Regions from separate parts of the Streptomyces sp. NPDC049887 genome, predicted to be linked through region 1. Evidence: riboswitches for the same ligand, from Rfam matches in the RefSeq annotation. Region 1 holds a riboswitch; each other region holds the start of a gene.
What was found. A riboswitch is a leader RNA that binds a small molecule or an ion and turns the genes downstream of it on or off. The one in region 1 is predicted to bind thiamine pyrophosphate.
Positions count from the first base shown of each region.

Region 2: another riboswitch for thiamine pyrophosphate. It lies ahead of thiC (phosphomethylpyrimidine synthase ThiC); the one in region 1 lies ahead of thiO (glycine oxidase ThiO).
Region 3: another riboswitch for thiamine pyrophosphate. It lies ahead of AB0J10_RS18915 (thiamine ABC transporter substrate-binding protein); the one in region 1 lies ahead of thiO (glycine oxidase ThiO).

Region 1 covers NZ_JBFAMM010000036.1:50,628-54,832, forward strand. The annotation lists gene AB0J10_RS30585 (Rv2175c family DNA-binding protein) at 1-124, opposite strand, end outside; gene AB0J10_RS30590 (FAD-dependent oxidoreductase) at 329-1,513, opposite strand; gene AB0J10_RS30595 (hypothetical protein) at 1,599-1,940, opposite strand; TPP riboswitch at 1,993-2,105, shown strand; gene thiO (glycine oxidase ThiO) at 2,103-3,290, shown strand; gene thiS (sulfur carrier protein ThiS) at 3,287-3,502, shown strand; gene AB0J10_RS30610 (thiazole synthase) at 3,507-4,205, shown strand, end outside.
Region 2 covers NZ_JBFAMM010000011.1:195,600-199,804, forward strand. The annotation lists gene AB0J10_RS16510 (DUF805 domain-containing protein) at 1-345, opposite strand, end outside; gene thiC (phosphomethylpyrimidine synthase ThiC) at 640-2,427, opposite strand; TPP riboswitch at 2,420-2,553, opposite strand; gene AB0J10_RS16520 (YibE/F family protein) at 2,625-3,980, shown strand; gene AB0J10_RS16525 (SsgA family sporulation/cell division regulator) at 4,047-4,205, opposite strand, start outside.
Region 3 covers NZ_JBFAMM010000014.1:76,949-81,153, reverse strand. The annotation lists gene AB0J10_RS18920 (iron ABC transporter permease) at 1-1,514, opposite strand, end outside; gene AB0J10_RS18915 (thiamine ABC transporter substrate-binding protein) at 1,607-2,704, opposite strand; TPP riboswitch at 2,792-2,902, opposite strand; gene rlmN (23S rRNA (adenine(2503)-C(2))-methyltransferase RlmN) at 2,984-4,090, opposite strand.

The DNA.
Region 1 (4,205 bases):
TCAGCTGACCCTCCTTGACCAGCTGCCGTACGCGCGTCACCTCGACATCGAGCTTTTCCGCGACGTCGGGCAGGTGGAGCCAGGCAGGGACGAGAGCATCGATCTTTGCGTCAATCTCGGTCACGTGACCAAGCGTGCCATCCCGGACCGACAGTCGGTAGCCGGGCCCGGTCCGGCTGCGGCCTTCAGAGGGACACGGGCCACCTGACCGCCACCCCGGGAGTGCTTCGGGAGCCCCGGGAGTCGTCCCGGGAGTTCTTCGGGAGGCCCGGGAGTCGTCCCGCCGGGGCTCGGGGCACGCCGCCCGCTCGGCAGCGGCGGTCGGAGGTCACAGCACGGCGGCCTTCAGGGGGACGGCCGGGTCGGCGGCGCGCTCGGCGTCGACGCGGGCGCCGACCTCGATGAGTCTGCGCCCCTGGGCCAGGTCCCGGGGCCTGCCGACCGTCAGCAGGGCCACCAGGGCCCCGTCCCGCAGCCACAGCACCGACCAGGAGTCACCCCCCGGGTCGCCCCGGCGCACGAGCGCGTCGGCCGCGCCGTGATGCCCGGCGTACTGGACGAACCGGCCGAACTGCTCCGACCAGAAGTACGGCACCGGGTCGTAGATCTCCCCCGGCTCGGTCCCCTCGCCCGTGTCCGCGCCGACGATGTTGGCCGCGACCGTACGGGGGCCCTGGAGCGCGTTGTCCCAGTGGTGGACGAGCATGCGCCGTCCGTAGCGGCCGGACGGGAAGGAGGCGCAGTCCCCGACCGCGTACACGTCCGGCAGCGAGGTGCGCAGCCGCTCGTCGGCGGTGACCGAGCCGTCGGGGCCCAGGCCGATGCCGGAACCGGCGAGCCAGCGGGTCGCCGGCCGGGCGCCGATGCCGACGACGACGGCGTCCGCGGGCAGCCGCCGGCCCCCTTCGAGGACCACGGTGCCCGGCTCGACGGCCGCGACCCGCGCGCCGGTGAGCAGTTCGGCGCCGGCCTCGGCGTACCACGTGGCCATCGGGGCGGTGACCTCGGCCGGCAGCGCTCCCGGCAGCGGGCGGTCGGCGGCCTCGACGACGACGGCCTCGCAGCCCGCCTCGCGCGCTGCGGTGGCGAACTCGGCGCCGATCCAGCCCGCGCCGACGACCACGATGCGGTGGCGTCGCTCCAGCACCGGGCGGAGACGCTCCGCGTCGTCGAGGGTGCGCAGCAGATGGACCCCGGGGACGCCCTCCGCGCCGGGGAGGGTGACCGGCTCCGCTCCGGTGGCGATGACGAGGACGTCGTACGGGACGGGCCCGGCGGGCGTGTCCAGCTCGTGCTCCCCGGGGCGCAGGCCCGTGACCTCCAGGCCCAGCCGGAGTTCGACGTCGAGCGCGTCGAAGTCGACGTCGAAGGCGGAGTCCTCGGCCTTCCCGAGCAGCACGGCCTTGGACAGCGGGGGCCGGTCGTAGGGCTGGTGCGGTTCGGCGCCGATGAGTCCGATGCCGCCGGTGAAGCCCTGTTCGCGCAGGGCCACGGCGGTCTGCACACCGGCCATGCCCGCCCCGACGATGACGACTCGGCGGCTCGGCGCCGTCTGCTCGCTCTCAGTCACCCGGCCACCCTAACCACCTGACGACATGTCAGGAAGGCAGCTGCTCCACGACGCTCGTGCCGCACCCCTGACGGGACTCCCACTCCCAGGTCTCCTCGAGCCGCACCCGACCGTCGGGGAGGTCGACGACGGTGGACGCGCAGTGCCCGGAGGATGTCGTCCCGTCCTGGCCGAGCTGGACGTAGCGGAAGTCCAGGCGGTCCCCCTCGCGGGTACCGACGAGACGGCCGCGGACGACGTCGCCGCCGGCGTACTCGGCCCAGATCCGGCCCCCGTCCTCGTGGTACGTGAACCTGGTCCGGGTGCCGACCTGGCCGGGCGACTGGTCGGCGACCGGGGCGAGGACGAGTCCGTCGAGCGAACGGGCCACGGCGGCGGCTCCCTTACCGGGGGTTGGCGACGAGAGTTAGGGTGGCCACCGTACTGCTACTCGCGGGAGCCCGGAGCACCGGGCTGAGAGGGAGGCTGAGGCGGCCTCCGACCGTACGAACCTGATCCGGGTCATGCCGGCGAAGGGAGGGTCCGGACGCGCATGCATCCAGGACAATCACCAGGACATTCCCCAGGACGCACCACGGACGTCCTCGTCGTCGGGGGCGGCGTCATCGGCCTCGTGACCGCGTGGCGGGCGGCGCAGCGCGGACTACGGACCGCGCTCGCCGACCCCGAGCCGGGCGGCGGGGCGGCACAGGTCGCGGCGGGCATGCTGGCGGCCGTCACGGAGCTCCACTACGGCGAGGAGACGTTGCTCGGGCTGAACCTCGCCTCCGCGGAACGCTATCCGCGGTTCGTGGCGGAGCTCGAGGAGGCGAGCGGCGAGGACACCGGGTACCGCTCCTGCGGGACGCTCGCCGTGGCCCTCGACGCGGACGACCGGGCACATCTGCGCGAACTGCACGCGTTGCAGCGGCGCTTCGGGCTGGATTCCGAGTGGCTCTCCGGCCGGGAGTGCCGGCGACTTGAGCCCATGCTGGCACCGGGCCTGCGGGGCGGGCTGCGGGTGGACGGCGACCACCAGATCGATCCCCGGCGGCTGGCCAGGGCGCTCGTGGTGGCCTGCGAACGCGCAGGGGTGGTGTTCCACCGGCGGTGGGCGGAGCGGCTGTCGGTGGTACGGGGCCGGGCGGCCGGGGCCGTGCTGGCCGGCGGCGACGAGATCCCGGCCGGCCAGGTCGTACTGGCCGCGGGCAGTCTCAGCGGCCGGCTCCGGGGCGTGCCCACGGCGGCGCTCCCCCCGGTGCGCCCGGTCAAGGGCCAGGTGCTGCGGCTGACGGTGCCGCCCGCCTACGCCCCCTTTCTGTCACGCACGGTCCGGGCCGTGGTGCGCGGCAGCCAGGTCTACCTCGTGCCGCGCGAGAACGGCGAGCTGGTGGTGGGCGCGACCAGCGAGGAGCTCGGCTGGGACACCACGGTCACGGCGGGCGGCGTGTACCAGCTGCTGCGCGACGCGCACGAGCTGGTGCCCGGCATCACCGAACTGCCGCTGACCGAGACCCGGGCGGGACTGCGCCCCGGCTCGCCCGACAACGCCCCGGTGCTGGGTCCCGCGGAGCTGCCGGGTCTGCTTCTCGCCACCGGCCACTACCGCAACGGCGTCCTGCTCACCCCGGTGACCGGCGACGTCATGGCGCACGCCCTGCTCACCGGTGAACTGCCGGACGAGGCACGGGCCTTCACCCCAAGCCGTTTCTCCCCCGCCCAGCAGGAGGTGCCCGCATGACCGCGCCCACGCACACCGTGTCCGTCAACGGCCGGCCGCGCGACGTCGCGGCCGGCACCACGCTCGACGTGCTGGTGGCCACGCTCACCGTCGCGCCCTCCGGGGTCGCGGCCGCCGTCAACGAGAGCGTCGTCCCCCGTGGCGAGTGGCCGGGGACGCTGCTCGACGAGGGCGATCGCGTCGAGGTGCTCACCGCGGTTCAGGGAGGCTGACGGCATGGCCGACGACCGCTTCGTACTCGGCGGGACGGAGTTCTCGTCCCGGCTGATCATGGGGACGGGCGGGGCGCCCAGCCTCGACGTGCTGGAGCGCGCGCTGGTCGCCAGCGGCACGGAGATGACCACGGTCGCGATGCGCCGCCTCGACCCGACCGTGCAGGGCTCGGTGTTGTCCGTGCTGGACCGCCTGGGCATCCGGGTGCTGCCGAACACCGCGGGCTGCTTCACCGCGGGCGAGGCCGTGCTCACCGCACGGCTCGCCCGGGAGGCGCTCGGCACGTCCTGGATCAAGCTGGAGGTGGTGGCGGACGAACGGACGCTGCTGCCCGATCCGGTCGAGCTGCTCGACGCGGCGGAGGTGCTGGTGGAGGACGGCTTCATCGTGCTGCCCTACACCAACGACGACCCCGTGCTTGCGCGGAGGCTGGAGGACGTGGGCTGCGCGGCGATCATGCCGCTCGGCTCTCCGATCGGCTCCGGGCTGGGCATCCGCAACCCGCACAACTTCCGGCTGATCACCGAGCGCGCCCGGGTGCCGGTGATCCTGGACGCGGGCGCCGGCACGGCGTCGGACGCGGCACTGGCGATGGAGCTGGGGTGCTCGGCGGTGATGCTGGCCTCCGCCGTCACCCGGGCGCAGGAACCGGTCGTGATGGCGGAGGCCATGCGGCACGCGGTCGAGGCGGGCAGGCTGGCC
Region 2 (4,205 bases), on a different contig from region 1:
CGGAACGGACTTGGGGTTCGCGCCGTACTTGTTCGGCGCCTCCTCGCCCTCCGTGGCCATGAAGACCAAGAGAACGATTCCGCCGACGAGCGGCACGAGGGCGATCAGCAGCCACCAGGCCGACCGACCCGTGTCGTGCAGCCGGCGGAACGCGACGGCGAGCGCCGGAATGAAGATCGCCGCGTAGTAGACGTAGTACGGGATCATCGTGTCGACGGCATAGCCGATGCCCATCAGCACGGCGAGGACGGCGATGTTCACCAGGGTGAACATCCAGTACTCCTTGCGGCGCGCACGCCCCCCGAAACCGACGTAGTTCTTGAGTACCGCCAGGTACCAGCTCACTGCGATTCCCTCCCCTGGCCCCTTGTCAGGGACACATAGAATTTCGGCCAAGCGGCTGATATTTATCCATGAGTCCCCATGGGGTCAAGGGAATTCAGCACCTCCTTGAAACAGCAATCAACCCGCCGCACTTCCGTGATCAACGGAGTGCCGCAAAACGGAACATCCTGGCCCTATCGGCCCTCGCCTCGATGCACTCGAGCACGTACCTCCGCGTGACCGCGATCCCCGATCGCGCCGCAGTGACGGAACCGGCCACGACCGCACGAGGTCGCGGCCGGTTCCTCCATCCGCTCAGTCCGCCAGCGGCAGGTACACCCGGTTCCCCGAGGCCGCGAACTCCTTGGACTTCTGGAGCATGCCCTCGGCGATCTCCGTGTCCGACGCCGCCGGTTCGTCGCCGCCGAACTGCTCCGTGATGCTCCTGCTGATCTTCATCGAGCAGAACTTCGGACCGCACATGGAGCAGAAGTGCGCGGTCTTCGCCGGTTCGGCCGGCAGCGTCTCGTCATGGAACTCCCGTGCCGTGTCAGGGTCCATGGCCAGGTTGAACTGGTCCTCCCAGCGGAACTCGAAGCGCGCGTCCGACAGCGCGTCGTCCCACTGCTGCGCGCCCGGGTGCCCCTTGGCGAGGTCCGCCGCATGTGCCGCGATCTTGTAGGTGATGACGCCCGTCTTGACGTCGTCCCGGTTCGGCAGGCCCAGGTGCTCCTTGGGCGTGACGTAGCAGAGCATCGCCGTGCCCCACCAGGCGATCATCGCGGCGCCGATGCCGGAGGTGATGTGGTCGTAGGCGGGCGCCACATCGGTCGTCAGCGGGCCGAGCGTGTAGAACGGGGCCTCCTCGCAGATCTCCTGCTGGAGGTCGATGTTCTCCTTGATCTTGTGCATCGGGACGTGCCCCGGTCCCTCGATCATGGTCTGCACGTTGTGGCGCTTGGCGATCGAGTTGAGTTCCCCGAGCGTCCTCAACTCGGCGAACTGCGCCTCGTCGTTGGCGTCCGCGATGGAGCCCGGCCGCAGTCCGTCGCCGAGCGAGTAGGTGACGTCGTACGCGGCGAGGATCTCGCACAGTTCCTCGAAGTTGTCGTACAGGAACGACTCCCTGTGGTGCGCGAGGCACCAGGCGGCCATGATCGAGCCGCCGCGGGAGACGATGCCGGTCTTGCGCCGCGCCGTGAGCGGCACGTACCGCAGCAGCACGCCGGCATGGACCGTCATGTAGTCGACGCCCTGCTCCGCCTGCTCGATGACGGTGTCCTTGTAGATCTCCCAGGTCAGCTCCTCGGCCCGGCCGTCGACCTTCTCGAGCGCCTGGTACAGCGGCACGGTGCCGATCGGTACGGGGGAGTTGCGGAGCACCCACTCGCGGGTGGTGTGGATGTTGCGGCCGGTGGAGAGGTCCATGACCGTGTCCGCGCCCCACCGGGTGGCCCAGGTCATCTTCTCCACCTCCTCCTCGATGGAGGAGGTCACCGCCGAGTTCCCGATGTTGGCGTTGACCTTCACGAGGAACCGCTTACCGATGATCATCGGTTCGGTCTCGGGGTGGTTGACGTTGGCGGGCAGCACGGCCCGGCCCGCGGCGATCTCCTCGCGGACGACCTCCGGGGAGACGTTCTCCCGGATCGCCACGAACTCCATCTCCGGCGTGATCTCACCACGCCGGGCGTAGGCGAGCTGCGTCACCGCCTGGCCGCCGCGTCCCCGGCGGGGTTGGCGCGGGCGGCCGGGGAAGACCGCGTCGAGGTTGCGCAGACCGCCGCGCGGGGACGTGTGCTTGATGCCGTCGTCCTCGGGCCGCACGGGACGGCCGGCGTACTCCTCGGTGTCGCCGCGTCCGACGATCCAGTTCTCGCGCAGCGGCGGCAGACCGCGGCGCACGTCCGTATCGGCGTGCGGATCGGTGTACGGACCGGACGTGTCGTACAGGGTGACGTCCTTGCCGTTGGTCAGGTGCACCTGGCGGACCGGCACCCGGATGTCGGGGCGTGAGCCCTCGACGTATCCCTTGTGCCAGCCGATGGACTTCCCCGCCCCGGACGATCCGGAGGCAGGCGTGCGCGTGTCCGATGTGGTCATGAGACCTACTCCCTACGCCGGCATTACCCGGTAACAGGTTCGGCGGTCGGCGCAGCTGTCCCGTACGGTCGTACGGCGGGTCAGCGCCCTCTCAGCCCGGTGCTCCGAGCTCCCGCGTGTGCAAAGGTGTCACCACGCTAGCGCCCCATCGGGCGTGCTGAACAGTGGGCCCCGTTCGTTCTTGCGATGATCTGTCGGTGACTTCCTCCCAGCAGACGCCACAACCGGACCACAGCACGGGCGGTCAGCCGCACTCCCACGGCCACGCCCACGCCCACGCCCATGGGCCGGCCGCCCCCGTTTCGCGGCATCTGCGGCGGGTCATCGCCGCGGTCCTCATCCCGTTCGCCGCCGCGGTGGTGGTCGGCCTGGTCGCCCTCTGGCCCGGCGGTGCGCCGGAGCACGAGCGCACGGGTGTCGGCTTCGACCGGCAGACGGAACAGGCCCGGGTGGTCCGGGTGCAGGAGGTCGACTGCTCCGAGGTGAACGCCGGGCAGGTGCCGCCGACGGGTGACACCACGACCCCCGAGGGCCGTGAGGCGGTCAACTCCCAGCAGGGAAAGTGCAAGAAGGCGACGGTCGAGATCACGTCCGGAAAGGACAAGGGGCGCACGTTCATCGAGATCGTCCAGCCGGACGCCTCGCGCCAGCTGAAGCAGGGGCAGGGCGTGGTCGTGGCGTACGCGCCCGACGCGCCGCGTGATCTCCAGTACTCGGTGAGCGATGTGAACCGGGACTTCCCGATGATGCTGCTCGCCGGGATCTTCGCGGTCGTCGTCGTGCTGGTCGGCCGGCTGCGCGGGGTGATGGCGCTGATCGCGCTGGTGCTGAGCTTCGCCGTACTGACCCTGTTCATCCTGCCGGCCATCCTTCAGGGCTCGAATCCGCTGATCGTGGCCGTGGTCGGGGCAAGCGCGATCATGCTGATGGCGCTGTACCTCTGCCACGGGCTGAACGCCCGCACATCGGTCGCGGTGCTGGGGACGCTGATCTCGCTGCTGCTGATCGGGCTGCTCGGCTCGGTGTTCATCGGCTGGGCGTCCCTGTCCGGGAACACGGACGACAACACCGGCCTGATCCACGGTCTGTATCCGAACATCGACATGTCCGGCCTGCTTCTGGCGGGAGTCATCATCGGTTCGCTCGGCGTGCTCGACGACGTCACGGTGACCCAGACCTCGGCCGTGTGGGAGCTGCACCAGGCGGATCCGGCCATGGGTCCGCGCGGCCTCTACAAGGCGGGCATCCGGATCGGCCGCGACCACATCGCCTCGGTGGTCAACACGCTCGTACTGGCCTACGCCGGCGCCGCGTTGCCCCTTCTCCTGCTGTTCTCGATCGCGCAGTCGGGGGTGGGCGCGGTGGCGACCAGCGAGTTGGTGGCGGAGGAGATCGTCCGAACCCTCATCGGCTCGATCGGTCTGGTGGCATCGGTGCCGGTGACCACGGCACTGGCCGCGCTGGTGGTCTCCGCCGACCGGCCCGGCGGCACGGTGACCGGTGTGGCCGCGGGAGCGGTGCGCAGCAGGGGCCGGCGCCGGCGGGCGAAGTAGCTCCCTCGCGCACGGCCGGCGAGGAGCGCTCGTGGTCGGCAGGCGGGCGTCGTGGTCGGCAGGCGGTCAGCCGGCGGCTTCCTCGGCGAGGATCCGGCCCAGGGCGGCTTCCAGGTTGTCCTCGAAGTCGCCGAGCGTGCGCTCCTGTCCCAGCGGGACCAGTTTGTCGGTCCGGTCGAGGAAGGCCACCAGGGGTGCGGCTCCGGCCCGGAACAGCGCCCGGTC
Region 3 (4,205 bases), on a different contig from region 1:
AGCCGGGCCACGGCGACCGGCAGGGTCGGATTGTCCGGCCGGGCGATGAAGACGGTGGCACCGAACTCGCCGAGCGAGACGGCGAACGCGAAACCGGCTGCGACGAGCAGCGCCCGGCGCACCAGCGGCAGGTCCACCTCGCGCCATGCCCGCAGCGGCGAGGCGCCCAGCACGGCCGCCGCCTCCCGCAGCCGTGCGTCGACGGCCCGCAGCACGGGCAGCATCGTCCGTACGACGAAGGGCACTCCCACGAGTGCCTGGGCGAGCGGCACGAGGATCCAGGAGGTGCGCAGGTCCAGCGGCGGCTCGTCGAGGGCGATGAGGAAGCCGAAACCGACGGTGACGGCGGAGACCCCGAGCGGCAGCATCAGCAGCGCGTCGAAGCCGCGGACGAGCCGACCGGCCCTGGAGGCCCGACCGGACGACGTCCGGGGGAGGGTGAGCGCCGCGGCCGCGAGACCGCCGACGACGAGCGCGATCGCGGTGGCGGCGAGCGCGTACTGGAGGGAGTTCCACACGGCCTCGACCGGTGGGACGAGGAACGTGCCACCGCTCGCCTCGGCGGACTGCAGGGCCCGGTAGAAGGTGAGGCCGTAGCCGCCGGGTCCGTCGAACGACCGCTCGACCAGCACCGCGAGCGGTGCCAGGATCAGCGTCGCGACCGTGGCGAGCACCCCGCCCAGCAGGGCCCATTGCCCGGCGCCCCTCGGACGGTGGGCGGCGAGCGCCGGATCGACGAGTCGCAGCGCGGTCTCCCGTCGCCGCACGGTCCGGGCGTGCACGGCGAGGACCGCGCCCACGGCGGCGAACTGCACCAGGGTCAGCACGGCGGCCGTGGTGAGGTCCAGCACCTGGGCGGTCTGCCGGTAGATCTCCACCTCGAGCGTGGAGTAGGCCGGGCCACCGAGGATCTGCACGACGCCGAACGAGGTGAAGGTGAAGAGGAACACCATCAGCGCGGCGGCGGCCACGGCCGGGGTCAGCGCGGGCAGGGTGACCCGCCGCCACGCCCCGAAGCGGCTTGCGCCGAGGACCCGTGCCGCCTCCTCCTGGCGCGGGTCGAGCTGGGCCCACAGGCCGCCCACGGTCCGCACCACCACTGCGTAGTTGAAGAACACATGGGCGAGGAGGATCGCCCAGACCGTCGTGTCGAGCCGCACGCCCCACAGGTCGTCCAGCAGCCCGCCCCGGCCCAGGAGTGCCAGGAACGCGGTGCCGACCACGACGGTGGGCAGCACGAACGGCACGGTGACGACCGCCCGCAGCAGCTGCTTGCCGGGGAAGTCGCAGCGGGCGAGGACATAGGCGCCGGGCAGCGCGATCAGCAGGGTCAGCCCCGTGGAGGCCAGCGCCTGCCAGAGGGTGAACCAGAGCACCTGGAGGATGTCCGGGCGGCCGACGACCTCGGCGATCCCGCCGAACCGCCAGGAGTCCCCCGCCCGCAGTCCGCGGGCGACGATGGAGGCCACGGGGAGGGCGAAGAAGAGGGCGAAGAACACGACGGGCAGGGCCATCAGGGCCGAGCGGGCCGCGGCGGCGCGCAGGGACGCCGGGCCGCGCGAGGGGTTCCTCCGGCGCGGACCGGCGTTCCCGCCGGACGTCCCGGTTACTTCAGGACGAGTGAGGACCACGACTGGATCCACTGGTCCCGGTTCTCGGCGATCTTCTCCGGAGCCATCGTCCGCGGCTCGGCGATCGCCTCGCCGAACTCGGTGAACAGCGGGGGCAGCTTCGCGTCCTCGGCCACCGGGTTGACGAACATGTTGAGCGGCATGTCCTCCTGGAACTTCCTGCTGATCAGGAAGTCCAGCAGGGCCTTTCCGCCGGCCTCGTTCCGGGCGCCCCTGAGCAGGCCGGCGGCCTCGGTCTGGCGGAAGCAGGTGCCGGTGGAGACGCCGGTCGGCGCCGCCTTCGGCCGCGGCTCGGCGTACAGCACCTCGACCGGCGGGCTGGAGGCGTACGAGACGACGAGCGGCCGGTCGCCCTTGGCCGCCCTGCCGCCGGCGGAACCGGAGAACTCCTGGTTGTAGGCGATCTCCCAGCTGTCGACGACCTTGACGCCATTGGCCCGCAGCTTCTTCCAGTAGTCCTGCCAGCCCTTGTCCCCGTACGCGGCAGCGGTACCCAGGAGGAAGCCGAGGCCCGGCGAGGAGCGTTCGGCGTTCTCGACGACGAGGAGGTTCCGGTACGCGGGCTCGGCGAGGTCGTCGAAGGTCTGCGGCGGGGCGAGCTTCCTGTCGGCGAAGTATTTCTTGTCGTAGTTGACGCAGATGTCGCCGCTGTCGACCGGCGTGACCCGGTGCTTGTCCTTGTCGAGCCGGACGGCCTCGGGGACCCGCTCCAGGCCCTCGGCCTCGTACGGGGTGAACAGGTCGTTGTCGAGGGCCCGGGAGAGCGTGGTGTTGTCGACGCCGAAGAACACGTCGCCCTGCGGGGAGCCCTTGGTGAGGATCTCCTTGTTGAGCGCCTCGACTGCGTCCCCGCTCTTCAGCACCTTGACCGTGTACCCGGTCTCCTCGGTGAACTCCTTGAGCACGGCCGGCGAGGCGTTGAAGGAGTCGTGGCTGACGAGCGTCACGGTCTTGGAGCCGCCGGCGCCGGTTCCGGCGGAGTCGTCCCCGGACGACCCGCCGCAGGCCGCGAGCGTGCTCACACCGAGGGCCGCGGCCAGCGCGGTGACGGTGATCTTCTTGGTGGTGCTCACTGATTCCTCCTGGGCATGACCAGGAAGAGACGCGGCCCTGCCCGGCTGCGGAATCTCTCGATCCGGTAGCCGGGCAGGGCGCAACAGCTTGAGTCTCGTCCGAACTTCCTACCCGGAATGACCCGGGCGAGGTTCAGAGGGTCTGCGGTCTGACGGTCACCGCACTCTCAGCGCTGTGGCGCTCCCCTGTCGGAATATGCAGATGTTCGGGCCAGCGTACAGGGACCCGTCGGACGCACCGCAGGGACCGGGGCGGTTCCTGCGGAGGGCGGCCCGGCACTAACGCTCGGAGGCTGCGAGCTGGCCGCAGGCCCCGTCGATCTCCTGACCACGGGTGTCCCGGACGGTGACCGGGACGCCGTGGGCGGCGATGGCATCGATGAAGGCCTTCTCGTCCTCGGGCCGGGAGGCCGTCCACTTGGAGCCCGGGGTCGGGTTCAGCGGGATCAGGTTGACGTGCACCCGCTTGCCCTTCAGGAGCCGCCCGAGCAGGTCACCGCGCCATGCCTGGTCGTTGATGTCCCGGATCAGGGCGTACTCGATCGAGATGCGGCGGCCGGACTTCTCCGCGTACTCCCAGGCCGCGTCCAGGACCTCCCGGACCTTCCAGCGGGTGTTGACGGGGACGAGGGTGTCGCGCAGTTCGTCGTCCGGCGCGTGCAGGGAGACGGCGAGACGGCACTTGAAGCCCTCGTCGGCGAAGCGCAGCATCGCCGGGACGAGGCCGACCGTGGAGACGGTGATCCCGCGCTGCGACAGGCCGAGCCCGTCGGGCTCCGGATCGGTGAGCCTGCGGATGGCGCCGACCACCCGCTTGTAGTTGGCGAGCGGCTCGCCCATGCCCATGAACACGATGTTGGACAGCCGGGCCGTGCCTCCGGGGACCTCGCCGTCACGGAGGGCCCGCATGCCGTCCACGATCTGGTGCACGATCTCGGCGGTGGACAGGTTCCGGTCGAGACCCGCCTGTCCCGTGGCGCAGAACGGGCAGTTCATCCCGCAGCCGGCCTGCGAGGAGATGCACATCGTCACCCGGTCCGGATAGCGCATCAGCACCGACTCGACGAGCGTGCCGTCGTGGAGCCGCCACAGCGTCTTGCGGGTGGCGTCGTCATCACAGGAGACGTGCCGGACCACGGACATCAGGTCGGGCAGGAGCTCCGACGCGAGCCTCTCGCGCGCGGCGGCGGGAATGTCGGTCCACTGCTCCGGGTCGTGCGCGTAGCGCGCGAAGTAGTGCTGCGACAGCTGCTTCGCCCGGAACGGCTTCTCGCCGATCGCGGCGACGGCGTCCTTCCGCTCGGCGGGCGTGAGGTCGGCGAGGTGCCGCGGGGGCTTCTTGGCTCCGCGGGGGGCTACGAAAGTGAGTTCTCCGGGCTTGGGCATGGTCGTACCAGTGTCGCAGATCGACTCGGGTGACCCGGGTGCCCGTCACCGGGCGGCGGGGCCCGGGCGGCGGATGGGGCGGAACCGGCCGGGCGCCGGGAGTGCCGTCTCCCGT